2 regions of the Ensifer sp. Root142 genome follow, and region 2 is predicted to be linked to the other one. Evidence: predicted binding sites of a transcription regulator. Region 2 holds the regulator's gene; the other holds the start of a gene.

Region 1 (8,763 bases), on a different contig from region 2:
TCATGTCGCGCGACGGCGGCGAGGACGAGGATCAGTCGGCGTCGAGCGCTGCGATGCGCTTCACCCGCTTCTTCAACAATACGCCGATGGCCATCGCCTCGGTCGACGGCAACGGTCGCATCCTTCGCACCAATGCGCCGTTCCTCAAGCTGTTTTCCGGCCTTGTCTCCCAGGACGATGTCGAGCGTGGCGCGCTGATCGAAACGGTGGTGCATCCGACGGAAAAGGGCCGTCTGCATGAGGCGCTTGCCGCCGCCAAGGATCGCCAGGGCGATATCGCGCCGATCGACGCCTTGCACCCGGCCGATGGCGAGCGGCATTTCCGCTTCTATATCAATGCCGTCATCGACCAGAGCGATCAGGCTCCGGAAGAGGCAGCGATCATCTACGCGCTGGAGATTACCGAGCAGAAGGCGCTCGAAAACCAGATGGCGCAGACGCAGAAGATGAATGCGGTCGGCACGCTTGCGGGCGGCATCGCGCACGATTTCAACAACGTGCTGACGGCGATCCTGCTGTCCTCCGACCACCTGCTTTTGTCGGCGCGACCGGCCGATGCGAGCTTTGCCGATCTGATGGAGATCAAGCGCAACGCCAATCGTGCGGCGGTGCTCGTCAGGCAGTTGCTCGCCTTCTCGCGCAAGCAGACCATGCGGCCGACAGTGCTGAGCATGACCGACGTGATCGGCGACCTGCGCATGCTCGTCGATCGCATGACCGGGACCAACGTCAAGGTCGAAGTCGACTACGGGCGCGATCTCTGGCCGGTGCGCACGGATCTCGGCCAGTTCGAGCAGGTGCTGCTCAACCTTGCCGTCAATGCGCGCGATGCCATGCCGTCAGGCGGCATCATCACGCTTCGCACGCGCAATCTGCCGGCAACGGAAATCGCGGCCATTGGCCGGCGCGAACTGCCGGAGGAAGATTTCGTCATGGTGGAGGTTTCCGACCAGGGAACCGGTATTCCGCCAGAAATTCTCGACAAGATCTTCGAGCCCTTCTTCACCACCAAGGAAGTCGGCAAGGGCACGGGCCTTGGTCTTTCGATGGTCTACGGCATCGTCAAGCAATCCGGCGGCTACATCTATCCGGAATCCGAAGTCGGCAAGGGAACCACCTTCCGCATCCTGCTGCCGCGCCATATCGACATTCCGGAAGCCGCGGGTGAACCGACGCAGGGCGCATCCAATGGGGCGGTGACGCTGCCGCCGGCTGAAGCTGTCGCCAAGCCAGTCGCCAAGACCGAGGAACCGACCGATCTCACCGGTGATTCAGCCGTCGTCCTCCTGGTAGAGGACGAAGAAGCGGTCCGCCGCGGCGGCAAGCGCATGCTCGAGACCCGCGGCTATACCGTGCACGAGGCAGGCTCTGGCGTCGAAGCACTCGAGATCATGGAGGAGCTCGATGGCGCCGTCGATATCGTCGTTTCGGACGTGGTGATGCCGGAAATGGACGGGCCGACACTCTTGACGGAGCTGCGCAAGAAGTACCCGGACCTGAAGTTCATCTTCGTCTCGGGTTACGCGGAAGATGCCTTCGCCCGCAATCTTCCTGCCGACGCCAAATTCGGCTTCCTTCCGAAACCGTTCTCGCTGAAGCAACTGGCCGTGGCCGTGCGCGAGATGCTGGACTCCTGAGGCGTGCGCGAAACTGCGCAGTGCATTGAGCGAATCTGAGAAATCGCGGCGCGCATTTCGGCGCTCGCCAAGAATTGCAGTCCAACAAAAAGCCCGACGCTTTCGCGCCGGGCTTTTCTCTTATGATCTTAATGTCAGTCGACTACTTCGCGGTCAGCGCCACAGCGATTTCGCCGGCGAGGCGGGCATTGTTCTCGACCAGCGCTATGTTGGTTTCGAGGCTGCGGCCCTCGGTCATGTGGAAGAGGTTGTCGAGCAGGTACGGGGTGACCTCCTTGCCGGAAATCTCATCGCGTTCGGCGTTGTCGAGCGCGCGGCCGATGTAGATTTCCATCTCCTCGCGCGCGATCTCGCTTTCGGCCGGAACCGGGTTCGCGATCAGCATGCCGCCATCGACGCCGAGCAGTTCGCGCATGTTCTGGAAGTTGGCGATTGCCGCTGGGCTGTTGAGCATCAGCGGGCTCTTGAGGCCCGAATCGCGCGACCAGAAGGCCGGGAACACGTCGCTGTCATAGGTCACAACAGGCACGCCGCGGGTTTCGAGGACCTCGAGCGTCTTCGGAATGTCGAGGATGGCTTTCGCGCCGGCGCAAACGACGATGACGGCCGTGCGTGCCAGTTCGTCGAGGTCGGCGGAGATGTCGAAGCTCAGCTCGGCGCCGCGGTGCACGCCGCCGATGCCGCCGGTCGCAAAGACGCGGATGCCGGCGCGGGCAGCGGCGATCATGGTGGCGGCAACGGTCGTCGCGCCGGTGCGGCGCTCGGCGATGGCAAAGGCGAGATCGGCGCGCGATACCTTCATCGCGCCTTCGGTCTTGGCCAGCTCTTCCAGCTTCGCATCGTCAAGGCCGATATGCAGAACGCCGTGAATGACGGCGATCGTCGCCGGAACGGCACCCTGGTCGCGGATGATCGCTTCGACGCTGCGGGCCATGTTGAGGTTGCCCGGATAGGGCATGCCATGGGTGATGATCGTCGATTCCAGTGCCACGATCGGCGCGCCGCGTGCCTTGGCGGCTGCAACCTCGTCGGAATATTCCATCGGCAGGAAGGGGGAAGCGGGTTTGGTCATGGTTTTTCCTTGGGAGTTCGGCTGGCGGCGTTCATGCCAGCATTTGAGGTGCCGGCACAAGGGCCAGTGCCTGTTCGAGGTTGGCCTGCGACATTTGTTCCGAGGCGGCCAAGGGAGAGCGAAGCGTAATGCCGGCGGCGGCAATGCCGCGCCGCAGGCATTCCGACAGATCATGGCCGGCAAGACGGGCGGTGAGGAAGCCTGATGCCAGGGCATCGCCGGCGCCGGTAACATCGGCGAGCTCCGGCAGGGCCGGCGGCGTCGCGACGCAGACGGTTTCGCGATCGAAGGCGACGACCGCTCTGCCGCCTCGGGTAACGACGCCGCCATTGAGCCCGGCGGCGCGCAAAAGCGGCGGCCAACCCTCAGCATCCGCCGCATCCTTGCCGGTGAGCGCCCGCGCCTCGGCCTCGTTCATGAACAGGAAGCTGAGCCTGACCAGGCTCGGCTGGAATCGGATCACCTTTGCCGGCGATACGGCGATACCGGCGACAATGCGCCCATCCGTCGACGCCGCCGCTACGAGGGCGGCGATGGTTTCTTCGGGCAGGTTCGCATCGGTCAGCACCAGCCGGCTGTCGGCGATGGCATCGCGCAATGCGCGCCGCTGCAACTGGCGCGGCGAGAACATCCGGTAGAGATCCATGTCGGCAAGGGCGATCACCAGGTTGCCGTCATTTTCAATGATCGCAGTGTAGCTCGGCGTCTGGCGGTCGAGAAAGGTGAGGGGATTGTCGATGACGCCGGCAGCCGCTGCGGCCGCCGTCACGATGTCGCCAGCAGCGTCACCACCGCGCGTGCTGATCATCCGGACGCTATGACCCAGTCGTGCCAGGTTGCGCGCAGCGTTGAAGCCGCCGCCACCTGCCTCTTCGAACCAGGTGCCGGGGTTGCTCGAACCGGGTGCGGTCGTGCCCGAGATGCGGCCGCGCCGATCGATATGAGCGCCGCCGAAGACGGCGATTTCGCCTTCCTTCATGAATGTTCCTCTGCTGTCTATCGGCCGAATCGGATCGGGAGGGTTCATCGTCTCAGGGTGCGCCTGGCGCTGCCAAAAAAATTACGCAGCAAAGCGTGAACATGAATCGAACACAATCCGAATAATTCCTATTTTTCAATGTCTTGTCCTGCTCTTGCAAAAACGGAACAAAACATGTACAAAAACTCGTGCGGCGGCTTCATTGCCTCGGTAGCTTCAATAACCTAAAGGTGGACCAAATGGCACAAAACTCTTTGCGGCTCGTAGAGGACAAATCGGTGGATAAAAGCAAGGCACTTGAAGCGGCACTTTCCCAGATCGAACGGTCGTTCGGCAAGGGATCGATCATGAAGCTCGGTGGGAAGGACAGCATCATCGAGATCGAGACGGTTTCGACCGGCTCTCTCAGCCTGGACATCGCACTCGGCATTGGTGGCTTGCCGAAGGGCCGCATCGTCGAAATCTATGGTCCGGAAAGCTCGGGCAAGACGACGCTGGCGCTGCAGACCATCGCAGAAGCACAGAAGAAGGGCGGCATCTGCGCCTTCGTCGACGCCGAACACGCACTCGACCCGGTTTATGCGCGCAAGCTGGGCGTCGATCTCGAAAACCTGCTGATCTCGCAGCCCGATACCGGCGAACAGGCGCTCGAAATCACCGATACGCTGGTACGCTCCGGGGCGATCGACGTTCTCGTCATCGACTCCGTCGCAGCGCTCGTGCCGCGCGCCGAAATCGAAGGCGAAATGGGCGACAGCCTGCCGGGCATGCAGGCCCGTCTGATGAGCCAGGCGCTGCGCAAGTTGACCGCCTCGATCTCGAAGTCGAACTGCATGGTGGTCTTCATCAACCAGATCCGCATGAAGATCGGCGTCATGTTCGGTTCGCCGGAAACGACGACGGGCGGCAATGCGCTGAAGTTCTACGCCTCCGTTCGCCTCGACATCCGCCGTATCGGTTCCGTCAAGGAGCGCGAAGAAGTCGTCGGCAACCAGACGCGCGTCAAGGTCGTCAAGAACAAGATGGCGCCTCCCTTCAAGCAGGTCGAATTCGACATCATGTATGGCGAAGGCGTCTCGAAGACCGGCGAACTCGTCGATCTCGGCGTCAAGGCTGGTATCGTCGAGAAGTCCGGTGCCTGGTTCTCCTATAACAGCCAGCGCCTCGGCCAGGGTCGCGAGAACGCCAAGTCGTTCCTCAGGGACAATCCGGACCTGTCGCGCGAGATCGAGACGGCTCTGCGTCAGAACGCCGGCCTGATCGCCGACCGGTTCCTCGAGAATGGTGGTCCGGAACCCGACGACGGCGACGACGCTGCCGAAGCATAAGCAGCGAGCCGAGCTTCAAGCTTTCAAAACCGGTCGCCTTCATCGGCGGCCGGTTTTTTGCTGCCGTCTGGACAGCATGATACGCGAACGATAAAAGCCTGTGGTTCCGGCGACCGAGGGCGTTGGAGGGCGCAGCCGTCAGCGATGGCCGCGGGGTCGAAGGATAACGGCGAGTGGCGCGGCAGATGCCGGGGCCTGGGCCTGAATTGGTGCACAGATAGGACGCAAGATGAGCGGCGTGAATGAAATCCGGTCGACGTTTCTCGACTATTTCCGCAGGAATGGTCATGAGGTGGTGTCGTCGAGCCCGTTGGTACCGCGCAACGACCCGACGCTGATGTTCACCAATGCCGGCATGGTCCAGTTCAAGAACGTCTTCACCGGGCTTGAGCAGCGTCCCTATTCGACGGCCGTGACGGCGCAGAAATGCGTGCGCGCCGGCGGCAAGCACAACGACCTCGACAATGTCGGCTACACCGCGCGCCACCACACCTTCTTCGAGATGCTCGGCAATTTCTCCTTTGGCGATTACTTCAAGGAAAACGCTATCGAGCTTGCCTGGAACCTGATCACCAGGGAATATGGCCTCGACGCCAAGCGCCTGCTGGTCACGGTCTATCACACCGACGACGAAGCCTTTGGCCTTTGGAAAAAGATCGCCGGCCTTTCCGACGACCGCATCATCCGCATCCCGACCAGCGACAATTTCTGGGCCATGGGCGATACCGGCCCTTGCGGTCCTTGCTCGGAAATCTTTTACGACCACGGCGACAAGATCTGGGGCGGGCCTCCTGGTTCTGCCGATGAGGACGGCGACCGCTTCATCGAGATCTGGAACCTCGTCTTCATGCAGTACGAGCAGATCACCAAGGAAGAGCGCGTCAACCTGCCGCGTCCGTCGATCGACACCGGCATGGGCCTCGAGCGCCTGGCAGCCGTGCTGCAGGGCCAGCACGACAACTACGAAATCGATCTCTTCCGCGCATTGATTGCCGCGTCTGAAGAAGCAACCGGCGTCAAGGCCGAAGGCGACCAGCGCGCCAGCCATCGCGTCATTGCCGACCACCTGCGTTCGTCCGCCTTCCTGATCGCCGATGGCGTGCTGCCGTCGAACGAGGGCCGTGGTTATGTGCTGCGCCGTATCATGCGCCGCGCCATGCGCCACGCGCAGCTGCTCGGTGCCCGCGATCCCTTGATGTGGAAGCTGCTGCCGGCGCTCGTCGGCCAGATGGGCCGCGCCTATCCGGAACTGATGCGCGCCGAGGCGCTGATCTCGGAGACGCTGAAGCTCGAGGAAACCCGCTTCCGCAAGACGCTGGAGCGTGGCTTGAACCTCCTGTCCGAAGCCTCGGCCGACCTTTCCGAAGGCGATCAGTTCAATGGCGAAACCGCCTTCAAGCTCTACGATACCTACGGCTTCCCCCTCGACCTGACCCAGGATGCGCTGCGCGCCAAGGGCATCAGCGTCGACACCGACGCCTTTACGACCGCCATGGAGCGGCAGAAGGCCGAAGCCCGCGCCAATTGGGCAGGCTCCGGCGAAGCGGCAACCGAAACCATCTGGTTCGAGCTGCGCGAAAAGCACGGCGCGACCGAGTTCCTCGGTTACGATACGGAAGTTGCCGAAGGCGTCGTCCAGGCGATCTTGCGCGATGGCGCTGTCGCTCAGTCGGCCACCAAGGGTGAAACCGTCCAGATCGTCCTCAACCAGACGCCGTTCTACGGCGAATCGGGTGGACAGATGGGCGATACGGGGACGATCACCACCGACGGCGGCAAGCTTGTTGTGACCGACACGCAGAAGCGCGGCGAGGGCCTGTTCGTTCATTTCGGCGTCGTTGCCGAAGGCACGATCAAGACCGGCGACGCGGCCCAGCTCGAAGTCGATCATGCCCGCCGTTCGCGCCTTCGCGCCAACCATTCGGCCACCCATCTGCTGCATGAGGCGCTTCGCGAGGTGCTCGGCACCCATGTGGCGCAGAAGGGCTCGCTGGTTGCGCCCGAGCGCCTGCGCTTCGACGTATCGCATCCGAAGCCGATGACGGCCGAGGAGCTGAAGATCGTCGAGGAGATGGCAAACGAGATCATCGTTCAGAATACGCCGGTCACCACGCGCCTGATGAGCGTCGACGATGCGATTGCCGAAGGCGCCATGGCGCTCTTTGGCGAGAAATACGGTGACGAAGTGCGGGTCGTGTCCATGGGGCAGGGCATTCACGGCTCCAAGGCCAACCGTGCCTATTCGGTCGAACTCTGCGGCGGCACCCACGTTTCGGCAACCGGCGACATCGGTCTGGTGCGCGTCGTTTCCGAAAGTGCCGTTGGCGCCGGCGTGCGCCGCGTCGAGGCGCTGACGGGCGAGGCAGCCCGTGCCTATCTCAACGAGCAGGACGAGCGGGTGAAGACGCTTGCCAACACGCTCAAGGTTCAGCCGGGCGACGTGCTCGGCCGCGTCGAGGCACTGCTCGACGAGCGCCGCAAGCTGGAGCGCGAACTGACGGAAGCCAAGAAGAAGCTGGCGCTCGGTGGCGGCGGTCAGGCCGGATCGACCGATGCCGCGCGCGACATCGCCGGCATGCGTTTCCTCGGCAAGGTCGTTTCCGGTGTCGAACCAAAGGATCTGAAGAGCCTGGCCGATGACGGCAAGAAGAGCCTCGGCTCCGGCGTCGTCGCCTTCGTCGGCGTTTCCGGCGATGGCAAGGCAAGCGCAGTCGTGGCTGTCACCGACGATCTGACTTCCAAGGTCAGCGCAGTCGATCTCGTGCGTATCGCCTCGGCCGCCCTTGGCGGCAAGGGCGGCGGCGGCCGCCCTGATATGGCGCAGGCCGGCGGCCCTGACGGCGAGAAGGCAGCCGACGCGATCGAGGCCGTTGCCGTTGCATTGGCCGGCTAAGGACACTGCATAATTCCTCAAATCGGATGCGATTGGAGGATAAAATTATGCAGCAAGTTTAAGGTGTTACAGTGCCATTTGCGCGTCATACTTGATGCGCGGCGCTGTAGGCGCAGAAACGTGAAATTGAAAAGGGCGCCGGTTTCGGGCGTCCTTTTTTGTGATTGCGATTGCCCCCTCTGCATGCTCGCCGCAAAACTCCGCAGGATTTGTCAAAGTCGTCTATGGTCTACCGATCCGTGAGCAAAGCGCGAAGGGCTAGACATGGACGAGCGGGCGACCTGGGCAAGCTACGAAAGACGGCTGCACAGGGTGAGCGACTACATTTACGGCCATCTCAACGAGGAGCTGGATCTCGACCGTCTCGCTGAAATCGCCTGCCTGTCGCCACACCACTGGCACCGAATCTACAGGGCCGTCCACGGCGAGACGTTGGCGGCAACGGTCAAGCGGCTACGGCTGCAGAAGGCCGCCGCCGATCTCGTGCAGTCCGATCTTCCTGTCGAAGCGATCGCGCAGCGCTCTGGCTACCCCAATATTCAATCCTTCAACCGCACCTTCAAGGCCGTCTATGGACTGCCGCCGGCGCGGTATCGGAGGGAGGGCAGCCACAAAACCTTCGAAACCGCTTCATCGGAAGGAATTGCGGATATGTATGAAGTCACCCTCAAGGAGATCGACGGCTTCGATCTCGTCGGCGTCGCCCACTCCGGCTCTTATATGGGCATCGGCAAGGCATTCGAGACGCTCTACGGCACACTGATTTCGCGCAATCTTTATCGTCCGGACATGGAGATGATCGGCATCTATCTGGATGATCCGGAACTGGTGCCGGCGGACAGGCTGCGCTCCTT
Region 2 (8,763 bases):
TTTGACGACAGCCGCTTTTCTCGCGCTTCTTGCACTTGCCGGATGCGCAAGCACCGGCGGCAGCAACACGACCTATGCGCAGTGGCAAGGTCCAACACCTGTACCCGATCCGTCTGCGGCGAGTCCCGGCGGTTTCCGGCTCAGCTACTAACTTGCGCTAGTATACGCGTGTCGGACGGAGCGCATCGCGCGCTCCCATCCCCGGCCGCGCGATTTCAGTCGCATAGAGCTATTGGCCGCGAGATATTGTGATCGCGGGGCGATACAGGCGCCCATCGTTTGATCGGACGCCAGTCCCGGTGGAGCCCCTTCCGCTGCTTGATCCTATACTTCCAGGGAAATCGTCGTGAATCGCCGCATCACCGGTGGAAAGTATTGACTTCAATTATATTAGATATTCTTGATATTCAGTCCTCCAACAACCGAGGAACTGAACGATGCCCACCTACATCATTGAACGCGACGTCCCAGGGGCCGACAAGCTCAACCAGGACGACCTTTGCGCATTATCGGCAAAATCCAATGCTGTCGTCGCCGATCTTGGCGTACCATATACATGGATCACCAGTTATGTCGCCGGCGACAAGATTTACTGCGTCCACGAGGCATCAAGCGCCGACGTCATTCGCGAACATTCGGAACGCGCCGGATTTCCGGCGAACAAGATAACCGAAGTTGCTGCCGTCATAGGGCCTGCGACAGCATCCCAGGGGCGCAACGGTAAGTGACCGAAGCGACGTTATCATCGCAGTGCCCGGACACCGGGCACGAATGCGCGACGCAACGCCGGCAAAACAGTGATCCACCGGCACCGTCATTGACTTACGGCGGTATCAATGCAGGCTGGTTTGCCGGCATTCGGCGCCCATGCAGGGTTCCCCGGCACACCTTCCAAGGAGACGATCATGGCAAAAGGTCAAGTGCGAAGTAACCGCGAGGTTAGAAAGCCAAAGAAGGACAAGACTGTCAAAGCCGCCGTTGTGACGGAAGGCTCACAGGTGAAGCTGGCCGGCAGCAGTTTCTCCCTGGGCAAGAAAGACAAGAAGTAAGACGGTCGGCTTTAACCTCTCGAACTAACGACACGAGAGAGATATCCGTCAGTGGCCAGTCGAACTGGGGTGCGCAACGTCTCCGCGACATCCCGGCGCGACTGGTCGAGCACCCGCGGTCAGATGCCGGTTTCGTAGCGCGTTTGAACATCGTATGTATTTGGCTGGAGATGCGAAGATCGCTACAGGCGGATGCCGCTGGCCACTCGCACTCCATTACGGCGTCCAACATCATCGGAAGCATTTGCGGCGGGTATTGTTGATCAGCTGCCAGCGCCACGCTTTGAGGCGGGCGCCGGAAAATCGAAAACGCCAACGCACCTCACGCCAATCTTTGTGCCTTCATTGCCACAGCTTGAGCACCAGTGCTCGCCTTTCGCAAAGAACTGTTGAACACGGCACAGTGCCCGGCATGCTTGCTGGACTTCGGAACGAAAGCACGGTTCACATCGTTAACCAAACCATCGCCGCCACCTCTGATCTAGTGGACGTTCACCGTGCTTGCAGCCTTGCTTATCGCCTCGATTATCGCATCGCCTAACATCGCCCTCAGCGCTGCCACGGTCGACGACCTGCAAGCCGACTTCGAAACGGCCGTGCCCTGCCAGCAGATAGACGGCCGGAACGTTTGGAAGGGAACGATCGCCTACTACATCCAGTCCTTCGTCTATCAAGGCGACACGCCGGTCGCGACCGAAGCGGCCGACGCTGTGCTGCCGGAGGACAACTCCGCGGAAACCGTCAAGGAATTCGAGGACGCCTGCTCCGCGACGCAGCCGGCCTGATTCAGGCCTCCTCTAGCAGATCGCCCATCGATATTTCTGCTGATCCCTTGATGGCAGGCTATTTCCACTGCGTCCCATCGGCCGCGGCGCAACCGTGCGGCGGGTGTCCGTTGCCAAATGTCAGCTTCAGCCGGTCACAACCCCATTGATTGAGCGGCCCGGGCATCGCCGCATTCAACGCGATACCAACTTCGTCAAACGGGCTCTGCTTGTTATCCACGTATTGATACCAGCGAAACCCAAGGATCGCGGTCGCGGCGACAACGATGGTCAGCAAGATTTGAATCAGCTTCGTCATTAAACCCTCATTCCATAAACGGAAGGAGGCATATCAGCCTCGCGCGGCGCGTGCAGCGACGAGTTGGTCAATCTGCGCTTGATTGAACCAACATTCACAGAATTTTAGGCACTTGCGGAACACATATGGAACAGATAGTGTCTGTTCTTGATTTGTTTCACGCCTCTGGAGCGACTTGCCATGCTGACCCGCAAGCAACAGGAATTGCTTCTTTTCATCCATGAACGAATGAAGGAGTCCGGTGTACCGCCGTCCTTCGACGAGATGAAGGATGCACTCGACCTGGCATCCAAGTCGGGTATTCACCGGCTGATCACAGCGCTCGAGGAACGCGGCTTCATACGCCGGCTTCCCAACCGCGCCCGAGCGCTCGAAGTCATCAAACTGCCGGAAGCCTATGCTGCGAGCGCGCAGCCCCGTCGCGGGTTTTCGCCGAGCGTCATCGAGGGTAGCCTTGGCAAACCGCCCGCCCCTGCCCCCGCGGCGAAAACGCTGCCGGTTGCCGACAACAGCTCCGTGTCGGTTCCAGTGATGGGCCGCATTGCCGCCGGCGTGCCGATCTCGGCGATACAGAACAACACCCACGACATTACCGTGCCGCTCGATATGATCGGCAGCGGCGAGCACTACGCCCTTGAAGTGAAGGGTGATTCGATGATCGAGGCCGGCATTTTCGATGGCGATACGGTGATCATCCGCAATGCCACCACGGCCAATCCCGGCGATATCATCGTGGCACTAGTCGATGACGAGGAAGCAACGTTGAAACGCTTCCGGCGCAAGGGCGCTTCAATTGCTCTAGAGGCCGCCAACCCGGCCTATGAGACGCGCATCTTCGGGCCTGACCGGGTCAAGATTCAGGGCAAGCTCGTCGGCTTGATCCGCCGCTACCACTAAGCCCGTCTCACGCCAGCGCAATTCGAGGAAAAGTGCGGAGCGGTTTTCCGCCAGGAAATGCGTAAAAACAAATAGATAGAGCGCCTAGTGACTCCGTTTAAACCGGAAACGCTCTAGCCGCCTTCATGCCGGCCAGCCGCTCTCTTACTTCAACGTCTCGCCACATAGGGTAGCGAGACGGAGATTTTCGGATCGAGTGTTTTTCACGCTCGACGGATTTTACTCGTGAATCGAGTACTCGCCCAACTCGCAGAGATCCTGCTTGTCTTCAGTCGTGTCGAGACCGGAACCTTCTTCGAATTCAAAGCGCATGTCGTATTTGCAGACATCACGTCCGTCGGCGATGGTAATTTCCATGCTTTCGCCCGGATTAAGCACCTGCCGCCCGAAGACGTCGTCTTCCCACTGATCAACACCGACCGGCGATGTGTAGAAGTTCGTCAAAACGGCATTCGTCTTGTTCTTAAGCTGAAAGACGAGATCCTCAGCGCTTGCGGTGGCCGTCGTTACGGCAAGAATGGCAAGAGCAGTCAGGGCGATCTTATATTTCATTTTATGTCTTTTCCTCCATTGTTGGCTTTGTTTGACACTACCTATACGGGTCGCGCTGTTGGGATATTCATTCCCAGTTCTGTCTAGAGACAATATTTTCAGCACTGACAATAGTGACCGAATCACCATTTCGGGGCGCGTCCTCGCAAGGCCATGTCGTTGGCGACTGCGGACGTTCGCAAACTGGCGGGCAAGCGCAGCCCGGTCGAATTGCGCTTTGAAAACAGTGGTTGGCTGCGATGCGGGCAGCCTCGCTGCGCGTGTTGGACGCGCCGCATTGGCCCATGTTCCTTGCCCCCCGAAAACCGTACCTGCGTGCCGGCAGCATGTCCTTTGCGCAGGCACGCACAGCGTTTCACTTTCGACAATCGGGCTGCTATTGACGGAGAACCGCTTTAGCCAATCGCGCAGGCGCTGGGTGACTTGTTGCTTTCATCGTGCGAGGGGCTGAATCACGCGCTCGCCCGCCCTATCTACGTCACACTTTCGTTGACGCTCGCAACGAGCACGCGGCCGCTTACGCCACCGATGGCCGGTATTTCGACCGCCTTCGGATCTGCGTTCGCCTTGAACCTCGCGTGGGGCGTCGACCGCCAGCGGCATTCGCCGCTGCCAAACCTGTTGAGCGTGTGGCCGATGGCGCTCAATTCTCCTGAACGGAAACCCCGTCCTGGCCAATCTTGATCTCTACGCCGGTCGGTTTTGTTTCCTCGCGGTAGACATAGGCGCCGAGACCAATGACGGCGACGGCGAGCATGGCAATGATCAGATAGAGCCCATTACGGTTCATTCAGCAATTCCTCGCTTGGGTACGGTATGGGTAACTAGGTTCGTACCCAAGAAAGGCAACGGTGCGACGCGGACTGTTCGCTCCTCGCGCGGATGATGCAGGACGGATGCGAACGGCCGTAGGCTTTTTCTCCGCACGATCCGTTGGCCGAGCGCTCTTGCGACGCATCGGCTCGGGCCGCGGAACGTCCCCGACGTGGAGCACGAAAGCGTGCTGGCGCACGTATCGGGCACTTGGTCTGAATATGTGCCCGATGCGCGACGAGACGCCTCGTACCCCGCGCCTGAGCCCAATCGGCTGATGGCCCTACAACGAACGGCCTCAACGGGAGTGCGGTCCTCTGGATTGAGACTGCCCCCGAATGCGCTTGAGCACAAGCAACCCACCTCATAAGAAAGCTCATCAAATGCGCTTCAAAATCAGATGGATGATTGGATGAATCTCGATGTTCAGAACCTTGACGGAGCCTGCCACTGCGGAACGGTTCGCTTCAATGTGAAACTGAAGAGCGGCCTCCGCACCGCCCGCCGTTGCACTTGCTCCTATTGCCAGTTGAAGGGCGCGGTTGCCGTCTCTGCCGCCAAGGACGGGGTCACGGTTCTCTCCGGCGGCGAGGCACTCACCAAATATCAGTTCAACACGAAGGCTGCAGAGCATTACTTCTGCTCGAAGTGCGGCATCTACACATTCCACAAGCCGCGCGCGAACCCGGATTTCTACGGCGTCAACGCCGCGTGCCTTGAAGGCATAAGCCCATTCGATTTCGAGGAGCTACCGGTGAACGACGGCATCAACCACCCGATGGACACGAAGGGATCGACCGGCCCAAGGCTCGCAGGAACGCTCAAGTTTATCCCGGCGGAGTGACGACAGGCGCGGCTGGCAGGACGCCGGCCGCAGCCGTTCAAACTGCTGCACCCTGAATGAGGGGGGCGTTCGTTGCGCCGCCAAGACGTCGAAGATCTACTCGCGGAACGCGAACGGGCGCGCTTGACGAGGCAGAGTGTTGCCAGAAGCAATGGGGATGGAATCGGCAATCTGCTGCTTGGATCGAACGTCGAAGAGGGAGATAACGGGAACCAATTGCCACACCAAGAGGAATGTGTGGCAGCAGATGAAATCCTGCAGTCCAAATAGCGAAACTAATTCAACTACTTAGGAGTGGCTTTGGAGGCCTCGCCCGGAATTGAACCGGGGTACAAGGATTTGCAGTCCTCTGCGTCACCACTCCGCCACGAGGCCTCATCGACTGAGATTATCAAGTCGTGGCGAGCGTTTAGAATGAATATAGAAAGAGCGCAAGAGGGGATTTCTGAAAAACGTCCTCAGGCATTTCTGAAATTCCATCTTTCTCCAACTCTTCCACAGGCTTACCGATCCGGCCCCATAACGGATCGCCGCGAACCCCTTCGACGACAGGCGGCGGGCGCTATACGGCAGCGTCCGACACGAGGCAATTGGATGGATTTACCATTTCGACAGACGGCCCGAATCTTCCGTCCAACCCTTCTTCCGACGTCGCGGGGCGCTGCTACCTTGTACACCGTTTCACGGTAAAGCTACCTTGCACCAAGATTCTTCAGGGAATTGGACGTTGAATCCAGAGTTGATCATCTACCCAAGCTCATACTGACGGTAGTTTTCTGTGGAATGTGCATTGCGGTCGCAATCTGGCGTCTATTCCAGCTCGCGGTGACCGGCCGATTGGACATGTCGCCAATTTTCCCGAACCTTAAGGCAGATTTCCGAGCCAATCCCATCAAGCTGCTTCTAGCAAGCTCTCTTGTTGTGTTCTTTCTGGCACTATCGGCTCTGGGGTTGATAATCGGTATTGATATCGCGCTCGGTGGATAACTTAGACGGCTACACGCTTCCGGCCCTCATCATTCTCTCTGATGACGCCGAGCACCGTCTAACACCAGGGCTTGGGCTGTCCCTTCCAGGGCCGAACCAAGCCCTCCGATACGAGCACGGCGCCGAGAGAGCGGCCGTCGCGCATCACCACGCGCAGCTTTTCGCTGTTCTTGTCGTCGCTCCTGCCGATGGCCTCGATCAGCCTGAACTCGCCGGCGTTCAGCAACTCGCGCAATCGCTGCTTGGCGTAGAAGCCGCGGGCACGTTCGCTATCGCAACTCGCCTGCTTGATTCGCGGTGCATCGACGTCGGCGACACGGATCTCCTCGCCCTGGTAGCGGAATGTTCCGCCGTCGACGACGCAATTGTCGTTGCGGGTACCGCAGAAATAGAACTGATTCGCCTGGGGCTCGACGGCCGTGGGCTGCGCGATCGGGCGCTCGACGGGTGTCGGTGCGGCCAACCCGACATTGACTGCGGGTATCGGTCCGTCGACAGGCTTCGTCTTGTGCGTAGCCGAGGGCATGGCGACACGGGCCTGCGCCTTCGGCCGATCGTCCGACCTGGATGTGGATGTCGACTTGGGCGCCGATGCGAACACATCCGAAACGCCCGGCAGATCCCGCAACTGTCCACGGTGGTCGTACGCAACAACGCCGCCGACTGTCAGCACCGCGGCGAGATACCAGGGCAGCATTCCGCCCTTTTTCTTTGTCCGGCTGCCGCGGCGACGCCCGCGGCTTGTCGTGGTCTTAGCCATTCCGCCCCATCCTTAATCCGGGCGGCATTATGCTGCCGATCCGTTGCCGAATGGTTTTCAACGACAGCCCGAATGCGGGAGTTTGCGCACAAGTCGGTCGGGAGGACGCGGCGGTCCATGACTTTCATTCGATTGGAGCCGCCGCCACATCGTCGCCGACGAAGGAGCCGAATAGGCTCGGCTTCCGTGTAGCGTGAGCTTGTGGCGCCCTGTCGAAGCGAGGATCGCCCTCGCGAACGAATCATCGTTCCTTCGAAGACCCCGTCCCGTTGCGTCGGCGCGCCCACCAGACTGCGAACCTTCGGCGGCGGCGGCGTACTGAAGGAATATCGTGCGAGAGGATGAGTAAGCCCAAGGGCACCATCCAGAATCCGAGCACGGGCAGAAAGCCGAGAAAGCCGCCGAATATCAGCAGCCCGCCAACCAGCATGCGCAGCAGTGGTGATTCCGGCAGCCTCAGGCGCCATTTGCCAAGCACGATCTGCCGTGTGTGCGGGTCTATGCCGAAATGCGTCTGTTTTCTGTTTTTATGCATCATTCCCTATCCGGCTGCCTTTCCCACAATTGGGGGCTTCTCCACAGGCTCGCAACAAAACTTCTCACTTTTTTTAAAAAAACAGCTTGGCAAATCGGAAAAGCATTTGTATTAGCAGCCTCACTTCTGCAGGACACGCCGCGCAGATGATCCCTGGTAGCTCAGCGGTAGAGCATTCGACTGTTAATCGACAGGTCGCCGGTTCGAATCCGGCCCGGGGAGCCAGTTTTTAAAGAGCCATTCGCGGTAACGCCCGAATGGCTCTTTTTCATTTTGCGGCTATGGTGCCGGCGACGCCTTCCTCCTTCCTCGCCCCCGGGAATGTCATGAGCGCAAATCCCACAACGCCGATTCTGGTCTGGTTTCGTCGAGATTTGCGCCTTCAAGACAATCAGGCACTTGCCACCGCGGCGCAGACGGGTGGACCGGTGATTCCGATCTACATCAATGAACCGGAGGAAAGCGGCAATGGGCCGCTTGGTGGCGCGCAGCGTTGGTGGCTGCACCATTCGCTCCAGGCATTGCGGGCATCGCTGCGGGCACACGGCTCCGACTTTATCCTGCGGACCGGTGCGCCGTTGGATGTGATCGCCGAGATAGCGCGGGAATCGGGCGCGACGACCGTGTTCTGGAATCGCCGCTACGACCCGAGCGGAATAGGAACCGATGCGCCGCTGAAGAAAGCGCTCGTTGAACGCGGCTTCACCGTCAGCAGCTTTGCAGGGCAACTGTTGCATGAGCCGACACGGCTCCTCACGAAGGGTGGCGGCCCTTATCGCGTGTTCACGCCGTTCTGGCGTGCGTTTGAGGCCAGCGGCGAGCCGGCGGCGCCGATTGAGACGCCGGAAATGATCAGAGCGCCTGTGAGGTGGCCGGCATCCGAGGAGCTTGAACGGTGGAAGCTCTTGCCGACGCGGCCGGACTGGGCATCGACGTTCGCCGAAATCTGGACGCCGGGCGAGCAGGCCGCTGCCGAACGCCTGCACAAATTCGTTGAACATGCCCTTGCCGGCTACAAGGCTGAGCGGGACGTCCCTGCAGCGCAAGGTACGTCCATGCTCTCTGCGCATCTTGCCTTCGGCGAAATCTCTCCGGCGCAGATCTGGCAGGTCACGCGTGGCCTGACGGAAACGCCGGTGGACGATGTCGTCACTTTCCGCAAGGAACTCGCCTGGCGCGAGTTCTCTTACAATCTGCTGTTTCACAATCCGGATCTCGGCCGTCAAAACCTCGATCGTCGTTT

Evidence for each region. Region 2 encodes LexA, which represses DNA repair genes until DNA is damaged. Its sites were predicted from a motif close to TGTTCNNNNTGTGTTCNG; they were not measured.
Region 1: a site for LexA is predicted at 3,784-3,801, ahead of recA (recombinase RecA). Genes of this name have one in related genera too.

Annotation. Positions count from the first base shown of each region.
Region 1 covers NZ_LMFK01000044.1:124,593-133,355, reverse strand. The annotation lists gene ASD52_RS29190 (PAS domain-containing sensor histidine kinase) at 1-1,637, shown strand, start outside; gene ASD52_RS29185 (pseudouridine-5'-phosphate glycosidase) at 1,780-2,709, opposite strand; gene ASD52_RS29180 (carbohydrate kinase family protein) at 2,741-3,688, opposite strand; gene recA (recombinase RecA) at 3,928-5,016, shown strand; gene alaS (alanine--tRNA ligase) at 5,246-7,909, shown strand; gene ASD52_RS29165 (AraC family transcriptional regulator) at 8,174-8,763, shown strand, end outside.
Region 2 covers NZ_LMFK01000023.1:11,725-20,487, forward strand. The annotation lists gene ASD52_RS21095 (DUF4242 domain-containing protein) at 438-728, shown strand; gene ASD52_RS39420 (hypothetical protein) at 906-1,049, shown strand; gene ASD52_RS21105 (hypothetical protein) at 1,547-1,834, shown strand; gene ASD52_RS21110 (hypothetical protein) at 1,893-2,132, opposite strand; gene lexA (transcriptional repressor LexA) at 2,313-3,029, shown strand; gene ASD52_RS21120 (hypothetical protein) at 3,249-3,581, opposite strand; gene ASD52_RS39425 (hypothetical protein) at 4,225-4,371, opposite strand; gene ASD52_RS21125 (GFA family protein) at 4,807-5,238, shown strand; tRNA gene ASD52_RS21130 (tRNA-Cys) at 5,540-5,613, opposite strand; gene ASD52_RS21140 (thermonuclease family protein) at 6,284-6,985, opposite strand; gene ASD52_RS21145 (hypothetical protein) at 7,227-7,520, opposite strand; tRNA gene ASD52_RS21150 (tRNA-Asn) at 7,671-7,745, shown strand; gene ASD52_RS21155 (deoxyribodipyrimidine photo-lyase) at 7,847-8,763, shown strand, end outside.